Regions from separate parts of the Naumannella huperziae genome, predicted to be linked through region 2. Evidence: predicted binding sites of a transcription regulator. Region 2 holds the regulator's gene; the other holds the start of a gene.
The links. The regulator LexA, encoded in region 2, represses DNA repair genes until DNA is damaged. The targets are predictions, from matches to a motif close to TCGAACANNTGTTCGA.

Region 1 (5,243 bases), 630 kb from region 2:
CGTCGAAGCGGCCCAGGTCGCTCGGCGCGCCGTCGCGTCCCGGTACGCCGTCGAGCGCGAGAGACAGGTCGACGGCGGTGAGCTGGGCGCGCTTCCACAGATGGACCGGGCGCTCGCGCCCGTCCGGTCCGCGCCAGGTCGCGACATCACGAAACATCGGCATCGCCGCCAGCAGGCCGACCAGGCGCGCGGCGCTGCGGCCGGCCGCGGCGACCAGGGCTCTGCCGTCGCCGGCCCAGTTGGCTGTCAGCTCGGTGCCCAGCTCGTTCAGGGCGCGGGCGAAGAATGACATCAGCTCGGCCACGTCGGCGTTGTCGGACTGGCCGAGGATCTCCGCGACCCGGTCGGCGGTGAGGGCGGCGAGTTCGGCCGCATCCGGCGTACCCGCGCCGAACCAGTCCTTCAGCGACGACGCGACCGTGAAGTAGCCCGACATTCCGGGACGTTTGGTCAGCCGCGGGAACCATCCCGATCCGAAGTTGATCGCGTCGAGGCAGAGCACGGCCAGCACGGTGTCGGGCTCTCCGCCGCGATAGTGGTGGTCGGCGTCGAAGGCCGGGCGGGCCCCCTCCGCGATCGGCAGCGCCGCGGCGTACTCGCCGAGCGCGTCGTCGACGATCCGCACGTGCCGGGCGCCGGCGGCGACGGCGGCGCAGTCGGCGCGCACCCGGGCGAGCGGGTCGGCACCGGGCGGCGCGGCATCGATCGACACCCGGGCACCCTAACCAACCGCGCGGTAGCTTGGCCCTCATGCCGGACAACGAAGCCGCGCTCTCCATCGCGTCGGGGAGCACCGAGCAGCCGCTGCTGGACCAGACCATCCCCGCGAACCTGGCCGAGACGGTCCGCCGCTGGCCCGACCGCGACGCCCTGGTCGAATCGTTCACCGGGCGCCGCTGGACCTGGGCCGAGTTCGCCACCGACGTCGACCGGGTGGCCCGGGCCCTGCTGGCGCTCGGGCTGACCAAGGGCGATCGGCTGGGGATCTGGTCGCCGAACAGCGCCGAGTGGACGCTGACGCAGTACGCGACGGCCAGGATCGGCGTGATCGCGGTGAACATCAATCCCGCCTATCGCACCCATGAGCTCTCCTACGCGCTGAACCAGTCCGGTTGTGTCGCGGTGGTGGCAAGCCCGGCGTACAAGACCAGCGACTACCCGGCGATGATCGAATCGGTACGCCAGAACGTGCCCAGTCTGCGCCACGTGGTGATCACCGACGACGAGTCGTGGCGGGAGTTCCTGGCGGGCGCGGACGGCGTCGACGCGGGTGAGGCGGAACGGATCGCGGCGACGCTGCGGCCCGAGGACCCGATCAACATCCAGTACACCTCGGGGACCACCGGTCACCCGAAGGGTGCCACGCTGAGCCACCGCAACATCTTGAACAACGGCTACTTCACGACCGAACGGATCGGATTCACCGAGCAGGACAAGCTGGTGATCGCGCCGCCGTTCTATCACTGCTTCGGGATGGTGATGGGCAACCTCGGTTGCACCTCGCACGGAGCGACCATGATCATTCCTTCGCCGTCCTTCGACCCGGCGGCGAGCCTGCAGGCGGTGCACGACGAGCGGGCCACGGCGCTGTACGGCGTACCGACGATGTTCATCGCCGAGCTCGCCCTGCCCAACTTCGCCGACTACGACCTGTCCAGCCTGCGCACCGGGATCATGGCGGGTTCGCCGTGCCCGGTCGAGGTGATGAAGCGGGTGATGACCGAGATGCACATGTCGGAGGTGTCGATCGCCTACGGCATGACCGAGACGTCGCCGGTGAGCACCCAGACCGGCGGCGACGACGATGTCGAGCGCCGGACGGCCACGGTGGGCCGGGTGCACCCGCACGTGGAGATCAAGATCATCGACCCGGCCAGCGGTGAGGTGGTCCCGCGGGGCGAGATCGGTGAGTTCTGTACCCGGGGCTACTCGGTGATGCTCGGCTACTGGGACGAGCCGGAGAAGACGGCCGAGGCCGTCGATGCCGACGGCTGGATGCATACCGGGGATCTCGGCATGATGCGCCCCGACGGGTACGTGACGATCAACGGCCGGATCAAGGACATGGTGATTCGCGGTGGGGAGAACATCTACCCGCGCGAGATCGAGGAGTTTCTCTACACCCACCCCAAGATCGCCGATGTCCAGGTGGTCGGGGTGCCCGACGAGAAGTACGGCGAGGAGCTGTGTGCGTTCGTGCAGCTGCGCGACGGCGAGAACGAGCTGAGCGCGGAAGACGTCGCAGCGTTCAGCGAGGGCAAGCTGGCCCGGTTCAAGATCCCCCGGTATGTGCTGGTCGTCGACGAGTTCCCGATGACCGTGACGGGCAAGATCAGGAAGGTCGAGATGCGCGCCGACGCGGCGCAGCAGCTCGGGCTGGCCTGACAACTCGGGCCGGCCTGTTTGCGCGCGAGCGCCCTCAGGACGCAGCGCACTCCGGCCAGTGCCCGATGTCGATGGTCACCACCGGACGTGGCTGGGCCGCGCGTGTCATCGGCCGGGCGCGGGCGGGCCGAATGGCGGCAGCGTGCGGCAGCCAGAGGGCCGGCGGCGGCTCCGAGACATGCACCTGACCGCTCGGCGACTCGGTGATCACGCGCAGGGCCGATCCCGCACGGTCCCAATCCGGCATCGCACGCACCCGATTGCACCGCGCGCACAGTCCCTGGGCGTTGTCGGACCCGGTCGGGCCGCCCCGCGCCCACGGCACGATGTGGTCGATGTCGCGGATGGCACCGTCACACCAGGGCGTCCGGCAGACCTGGTCGCGCGCGATCACCAGCCGCCGCACCGACCGTGGGAAGAGCCGTCGCCGCTGATCGATCTCCGAGACCCGGCCGGTCGGCGGATCGGTCCACAGCCGCCGCAACCACACCTTGGCGCGCGAGGCCCACACCAGCTCGCGAGCCGCCCCGGCCGCCACCGGGCCGAACCCCGGCACGACCGCAGCGGGACCGTCGCGCATCTCCTGCGGCGCAATTCCATCGCGCTCCGTCGCCGGAGCTAGCGGAGGATCGGCGGGGACGGCCGGGCCGAGCAGCGCACCGTCGGTCATCACCAGTTGGATCTCGACCGGGACCTCGGGCGCTGCCGCCTGACCGGTCACCCGCTCGACAAGGGCATCGGCGCGACACTGCTGGCGGCTCCGTGCGTCTCCCGAAGCCTGCGCCCGGTCGGCCGCGCGATCCAGCGCCGCGTGCACGGCGACGCCCTGGGCGAGCGGCAGCAGGGCGCTCAGATGCACCATCGCGTTCTCCGCCGGGCGGATCGACACGTAGCGGCCCTCCTCGGCTGCGGTGCTCCAGCGCCGGGCGACCTCGGGCTCGGCCGCATAGGCCAACGCCCGCGCCGCCTTCTCGAGTTGCCGCGGCGATTGCTGCGCGGCCACCGGGTCGGCGCCGCCGCACAGCTGGGCATCGATCGCCGCGCGATCGGCCGGCTGGCACGCCGCCGTGGCTGCTGCCAGCCGGGTCACCGCGAATTCCGACAATCGTCCGACCGCGAACAGAGCGCCGGCGGCCGGAAGCTCGGCGGCGATCGTCTTCGCCAGTTGCAGGTGCCGCGAGCCCGCGCAGGGCGACTCGTGCCGCGCCAGGCCGATCTGGTCGGCGATCCCGCGACCGAGACGACTCGCCGGAACCCCGGCGGCCTCCTGCTCGGCCAGCAGCAGCTCCTCCGCCCGCACGCTCAACCTGGCCTGCGCGGCCGCCGCCGCGTTCTTGATCAACTCGAGCTGCTCGATCAGCACCATCAGCTCCCCTGGCGAATCGGCATCGAGCAAGGGCAACCTCGCCAGAAAGGACGCACAATCATCAGCTGCCCGGACATGGTCTGCCTGGACATCGTGCGCCGAGATCCCCCGATCCATGCACCCATATTAATCGCACATTTATTCGAATGCAAGCCCTTCCGGACACCCACGGGCCCACATCTGAGATCCACAACCACCTGTTGGTGGCGATGAGGGTGTTCACGACGTCACTCTGATGGGGTATCTCTCCGACCTTGCGCCTTGGCGGTGGCGTCTCAGGCGAATGCTCGCCGAAGTGCGTCGACCTCTCCGCGGAGTTCACCTGCATCGATCGCCTGATCGACGGTGAGCGCGCCGGCGACGAGGCCGACGACGGTTTCGGCGTCGGCCGCCAGAACGGTCTCCGGTAGATGGTCGTCGCCGACGCGCGTTGTCGAGCCGTCCGCGTCGATCCGGAGAATGATGAGCAGGCCCTCCACTTCGAAGCCGACCTCCACGGGCGGTGTTGCCGTTCTCCCGCGGAGGATGGCTGGCAAGGCAAGAGTCAGCCATCGTGGCCGGAACTCGTCGTCACCCCGCCCGGCGGCGAGCAGAGGGACACCCCATCGCCCCAAAGCCTCCATCGGCTCCTGGAGTTCCGCCCCCCATCGCGTCAGTCCATAAAGAACGCCCGCGTCTCCCAGCACTCGCTCCACGACACCGGCTTCTTCCAGCGTCCGCAGCCGTTCGGCCAGGAGATTGCTCGCCACGCCCGGCAGGGAGGCTTTCAGCTCGCCATATCGCAGGGGCCCGGGCAGTAGCTCGCGCACGATCAGGAGGTTCCAGCGGTCTCCAACGATGTCGAGCGCGCGCGCCAGTCCGCAGAACTGCCCGTAGCTCCGACGCGACAATGCGTTGACTTTTTCAACCATGCTTGATTATATCAAGCACACGTCATCGTTGCCAGGACTGCCGTGCCCTGGCTATCAGGGAGGTATGTGGCATGGACATCAGTTGGCTTGGTGCACTCCTAGCGTTCGTCGCGGGAATGGTCGTGGCGATGGTCTGGTACTCGAAGGGTGCCATCGCCGACGCCTGGGAAGCGATGACAGGAATCACGCCGGAGAAGAACAAACCTGTCCGAACGCGGAACCTGATCCTGCTCGCCGTGTCCAACGCCGCGACCACTATCGGGCTCGCGTTCGCCGTCGGGCTCACGTCCGCGGCGACCGGCAACGACTCCGTGTGGATGGCCGTGACGGTTGGGGCCGTCGCTTGGCTGACACTGTCCGCATCGACCCTTCTTCAGCACAACTCATTCGAACAGAAGCCTCTGAAGCTGACGACCATCAACACCGGCTATCAACTGGCGCTGTTCCTCGCGATCACGCTGGTGCTGGGACTCTTCTAGGCATGTCGATTCACGACGGGATCAGCACATCCTTGCGCTGAGCATGGGTTCCAGCCCGAGTTCGTCGATCGGCGACAAGCCACGCAGGCGTAGCCACAAGAA
Region 2 (5,243 bases):
GTGGGTACGGCCAGAACCCGTACGGCCAGAACCCCTACGGCCAGAGCCCGGGCGACCAGAGCGCCGGGAACCAGGGCTACGGGAACCAGGGCGCCGGGAACCAGGGCTATGGCGCCTCCGCCTACGGGCAGGACGCCGAGCCCGGGTCATCCTCATCCGGGTCGAGCAGCTACGGGCAGAGCGCTTCGGGAGGCTCAACCTCCTCCGCCGACCAGTCGGACCCCGGCGAGACTGGCTACGGACAGCCCGGCCAGTCCGGCTACGGGCAATCGAGCTACGGCCAGTCGAGCTACGGGCAGCCCGCCGACTCCGGCCAGTCCGGTTATGGTCAGTCGAGCTACGGCCAGCCCACCGACTCCGGCCAGTCCGGTTATGGCCAGTCCGGCTACGGCCAGCCCACCGACTCGGGCCAGTCCAGCTACGGGCAGTCCGCCGACTCCGGCCAGTCCGGCTACGGTCAGTCGAGCTACGGGCAGTCCGCCGACTCGGGCCAGTCCGGTTACGGGCAATCGAGCTACGGGCAGTCCGCCGACGCCGGTCAGTCCGCCTATGGCCAGCCCACCGATTCCGGCCAGTCCGGTTACGGCCAGTCCGCCTACGGGCAGTCGAGCTACGGGCAGCCGGGATACGGCGAGCAGGCGGGGGGCTATCAGCAGCAGGGGTACTCGGCGTACCCGGCGGCTCCCGCGTCCGGTGCCTTCGCGCCGTGGGGCAAGCGTGCGCTCAACTGGCTCATCGACCTGTTCCCGCTGGTGCTGGTCGGCACGATCCTCAATGTGGTCAACAACAATGCCGCCATGTCGGGCGAGTCGGCAGGTCCGGCCAGCATCGTGTTGTTGATCTTGTGGCTGCTGGCCGCCGGTTGGGCCATCTACAGCCGCTGGATCAAGGGCGGTTCGACCGGTGTCTCGGTCGGCCGCCAGGTGGCCGGCACCAAGCTGATCGGCGCCGAGACCGGTCAGCCGATCGGCGTCGGGATGACGATCGTCCGCGACATCGCGCACGTTGTCGATTCGCTGATCTGCTACATCGGCTGGCTGTTCCCGCTGTGGGACCAGAAGCGACAGACCATCGCCGACAAGATCATGAAGACGGTGGTGGTCGACAACGCCGGCGGCGCCCAGACCGGTCCGGACAATCGTGACCAGACCGCGCTGCCCGCGCAGGGTGACTGGGGCCAGGGCACCCAGCCCTCCCAGACCGACTGGAACCAGGGCGGCCAGCAGGGCCAGTCCTCCCAGACCGACTGGGGCCAGCAGGGCCAGCGCTGATTCCGCAACCGCAGACGAGGGTGGTGTCCGCCGGGATGCCGCCCTCGCCTGCGTTTTCGGCCGCCGCCGATATTGCGCAGGCGTAGCGGGCACAGGCCGTGTCATGCTGCGGGGGTGGTGGACGATCTCGTGGTGACCGACCGGCTGGTGATCCCCGCCGCGGAGTTGCGCGAGCGATTCTCCCGAAGCTCCGGCCCGGGCGGTCAGGGCGTCAATACGAGCGATTCGCGGGTGGAGCTGACATTCGACGTGGCCGGATCGCCCTCGATCCCCGCCGGCCTCCGCGACCGGGCGCTCGCCCGGCTGGCCTCGAGGCTGGTCGACGGTGAGCTGACGATCGCGGCAAGCGAGCATCGCGGCCAGCTCGCCAATCGGCGAGCCGCGCGCGAGCGGCTCGCCCACCTGCTCCGGGAGGCCATCGTCCCACCGGCGCCACACCGCAGGCCGACGAGGCCGACCGCCGGCTCACGCGAGCGCCGGCTGGCGGCCAAGAAGCGGCGCGGCGAGATCAAGAAAGGCCGGGGAGCGGTCGAGCACTGACGTGGTGGCGGATCACGGCAGGGCGAGGATGCCCGCCACCGTCACACCGATGCAGACCAGCGCAGCGACGCCCAGCACGCCGGCCACCGCCAGCAGCACCGCGAGCCCGCGGTCGGTCAGTCGCCAGGTGGCGGGAACCGGAGCCGCCGCCACGACACAGCCCCGGGCCGGAACCCTGGCGGCGGCCGATCCGGCCCGACGCGCGGGATGAGCCTGCGGGCCGCGCCGATCGCGCCGCGGCCGACGGGGCCGGGCAGGGGCCGGGGTCCGGGCCGGACGCAGCGCGCGCTCGGTGAGCGAGGGGCGCGGGGTGAGCTCGAAGGTGCTGGTGGTCATGGTGGCCTCCGTGGGAAGTGGTCCGAGGCGGGTCGAACGTGTGTTCGATCCTTGTCTAGTGGGACCCGCGACCGAACGCAAGCATATTTCGCACATCCGTTCGATCGTGTCGCGCAGCGCGCCGTTCCAGTCGCGTACCGCGCCGTTCCAGTCGCGTACCGCGCCGTTCCATCGGGTCATGACCTCAGCCAAACAGTCGGGTCTGACACTCTCGTGGTCGAGGCACTCGGCGACCGGCTGCGCGACACGCTCGAACAGTTGTTTGATTGACCTCCCCCGCTGCCCTAACGTTCGCCTCATGGCAGCGAGCACCCCATCCAGGCCGGCGCCCCAACGCGGCGCGGGTCGCCCGACGCGCGCCGCGGTCGCGTCGCAGCTCGGCACCGATCTCGACGGCCCGCCCGATGCCGACGGTCTCACCCCGCGGCAACGGCGGGTGCTCGAGGTGATCCAGGAGTCGGTGCAGCGGCGCGGCTATCCGCCGAGCATCCGCGAGATGGGCGAGGCCGTCGGCCTGGCATCGTCGTCGTCGGTCGCCCACCAGCTCAAGGTGCTGGAGGCGAAAGGATTCCTGCGCCGCGACCCGAATCGCCCGCGGGCCCTGGAGGTGTTGTTGCCGGGCGCCGCGGACGAGTCCGTGGTCGACCCGACGGGCATCGGGGATGCGATGCCGGACGCCGTCTCGGTGCCGATCGTCGGCCGGATCGCCGCCGGCGGTCCGATCCTGGCCGAGGAACGCATCGAGGATGTGTTCCCGCTGCCCAAGCAACTGGTCGGCGAGGGCACGCTGTTCCTGCTCCAGGTCTCCGGCGACTCGATGGTCGATGCGGCGATCTGCGACGGCGACTGGGTGGTGGTGCGCCAGCAGCCCGACGCCGTCAACGGGGACATCGTGGCCGCGCTGCTCGACGACGAGGCGACGGTGAAGACCTTCAAGCGGATCGACGGGCAGGTCTGGCTGTTGCCGCACAACCCCGCCTACCGCCCGATCGACGGGACGCACGCCTCGATCCTGGGCAAGGTCGTCGCCGTGCTCCGCCGGGTCTGAGCGCTACGGTCGCTCGCCCGACCTGCCCTGCTGCAGCCGGCGCAGCGCCGCGACGGCGACCTCCCGGTCGCGCGTCGTCCACATCGGCGGCATCGACGCCCGCAGATAGGAGCCGTAGCGGGCGGTGACCAGGCGCGGATCGAGGACCGCGACCACTCCTCGGTCGGTGATCCGCCGGATCAGCCGACCGGCCCCCTGCGCCATCAGCAGCGCCGCATGGGTGGCGGCCACGCTCATGAACCCGTTGCCCCCCGCCTCGGCGACCGCGCGCTGCCGGGCCTGCATCAGCGGGTCGTCGGGTCGCGGGAACGGCAGCTTCTCGATGATCACCAGCTCGCAGGTGTCGCCGGGGACGTCGATGCCCTGCCACAACGAGAGGGTGCCGAACAGCGAGGTCTCGGGCTCGGCGACGAAGCGCCGAGTCAGCTCGCCGAGTTGCGCATCCCCCTGGCACAAGATCGTGTGCTCCGGCAGTTGGCGCCGCACGTGCACCGCGGCGGCCTCGGCCGAGCGTTGCGAGGCGAACAGGCCGAGGGTACGCCCGCCGGCGGCCCAGACCAGCTCGGCCACCTCGGTCAACGTCGGCGGGGCAATCCCGTCCCGGGTCGGCGCGGGCAGGCCGGAGGCGACGTAGAGGATGCCCTGGCGGCCGTAGTCGAACGGCGACCCCACATCGAGGCCGCGCCACTCCCCCTCGTCGGGCTCGGCGCCTTCCTCGTCGGCGCGCAGCCCGACCGAGCCGGCCATCGGCCCGAAGCCGCCGCCGAGCTTCAGCGTCGCCGAGGTCAACACCGTCGGATGCTCATCGAGCACCCGGGAGCGCATCAGCCCGGCGACCGAGAGGGGCGCCACCCGGACGTCGCGGCCGAAGCGCTCCGAGTCGGTCACCCAGACGACGTCGTTCTCCGCCAGCGCCGCTACCCGTTCGGCGATGTCGTGGATCTCCTGCACCGCGGCGGCAGCCTGGCGCCGGTCGGGCTCGGGGTCGCGACCCCGGGTCAGCGCGCTGACCAGCCGCCGGGCCACATCGCGTACCCGCTGCGCCGCCGCGACCACCGCCGCGTCCTCGCTCTCCACCCGCCCGGGCGTCGCGTCGTCCAGCGCGACCCGCAACTCGTCGGCGGTCTCGGTGAACTCCAGGGCAAGATCGTCATCGATGAAGCCGGCGGCGCGCCGGCCGACCCGCTCCACGGCGGCCGGGGCAAGCTCGACGGACGCGGCGCCGGTCACCCGGGCGGTCAGTTCGTGTGCCTCGTCGATGATCAGTTGATCATGCTCGGGCAGTGCGGTGCCGCCGTGCATCGCGTTGATCGCGAGCAACGCGTGGTTGGTGACCACGAGCTGGGCGCCACGGGCCTGTTCGCGCGACTTCTCGACGAAGCATTCCTCGCCGTAGGGGCAGCGCTGGGCACCGAGGCATTCGCGGACCGGCACCGAGACCTGGGCCCAGGCCCGCTGCGTGTGGCTCGGCGCGTCATCCCGGTCGGCGACGCCTCCGCCCTCGAGCTCGGACTCGGCCCACTCGCGCAGCGCAAGCACCTCCCCACCCAGCTCGGACTCGGGGGTGCGCCGGCTCTGTGGGATGCCGGCGGTGAGGTCGGCAGCAGAGATCAGGGCCGACTGGTCGTCGACCGCCCCGTCGCGAACCTTGAGCAGACACGCATAGTTGGACCGGCCCTTGAGGATCGCGTGTTTCGGTCGCCGGCCGGTCACCTTGGCCACGGCCTCCACTGCCGCGGGGATGTCGGATCCCGCCAACTGCGCCTGCAGCGCCAGGGTCGCGGTGGCGATCACGATCCGGGCGTCGCGATGCTCGGACAGGTACGCCAGCGCGGGCGCGAGATAGCCGAGCGACTTGCCCGTCCCGGTGCCGGCCTGGACCAGCAGGTGCCGACCGGATTCGAGCGTCTCGGCGACGGCCCCGGCCATCGCCTGCTGCCCGGGGCGCTCCGCGCCGTCGATGCCCTCGACCGCCGCCTCGAGGATCTCGCGCGGCAGATCGCGCGGCTCGGGCTCCTCGGTCACCGCCCCACCCTACGCGGCGGCGA

Region 1: a site for LexA is predicted at 3,882-3,897, ahead of ACXDC7_RS09145 (DUF222 domain-containing protein). Genes of this name have one in related genera too.

Annotation. Positions count from the first base shown of each region.
Region 1 is NZ_JBSXPH010000001.1:1,897,639-1,902,881, reverse strand. It holds gene ACXDC7_RS09155 (queuosine salvage family protein) at 1-712, opposite strand, end outside; gene ACXDC7_RS09150 (AMP-binding protein) at 751-2,385, shown strand; gene ACXDC7_RS09145 (DUF222 domain-containing protein) at 2,420-3,751, opposite strand; gene ACXDC7_RS09140 (winged helix-turn-helix transcriptional regulator) at 4,027-4,662, opposite strand; gene ACXDC7_RS09135 (DUF1761 domain-containing protein) at 4,734-5,141, shown strand.
Region 2 is NZ_JBSXPH010000001.1:2,526,287-2,531,529, forward strand. It holds gene ACXDC7_RS11970 (RDD family protein) at 1-1,271, shown strand, start outside; gene arfB (alternative ribosome rescue aminoacyl-tRNA hydrolase ArfB) at 1,386-1,811, shown strand; gene ACXDC7_RS11980 (hypothetical protein) at 1,824-2,327, opposite strand; gene lexA (transcriptional repressor LexA) at 2,446-3,195, shown strand; gene ACXDC7_RS11990 (ATP-dependent DNA helicase) at 3,199-5,124, opposite strand.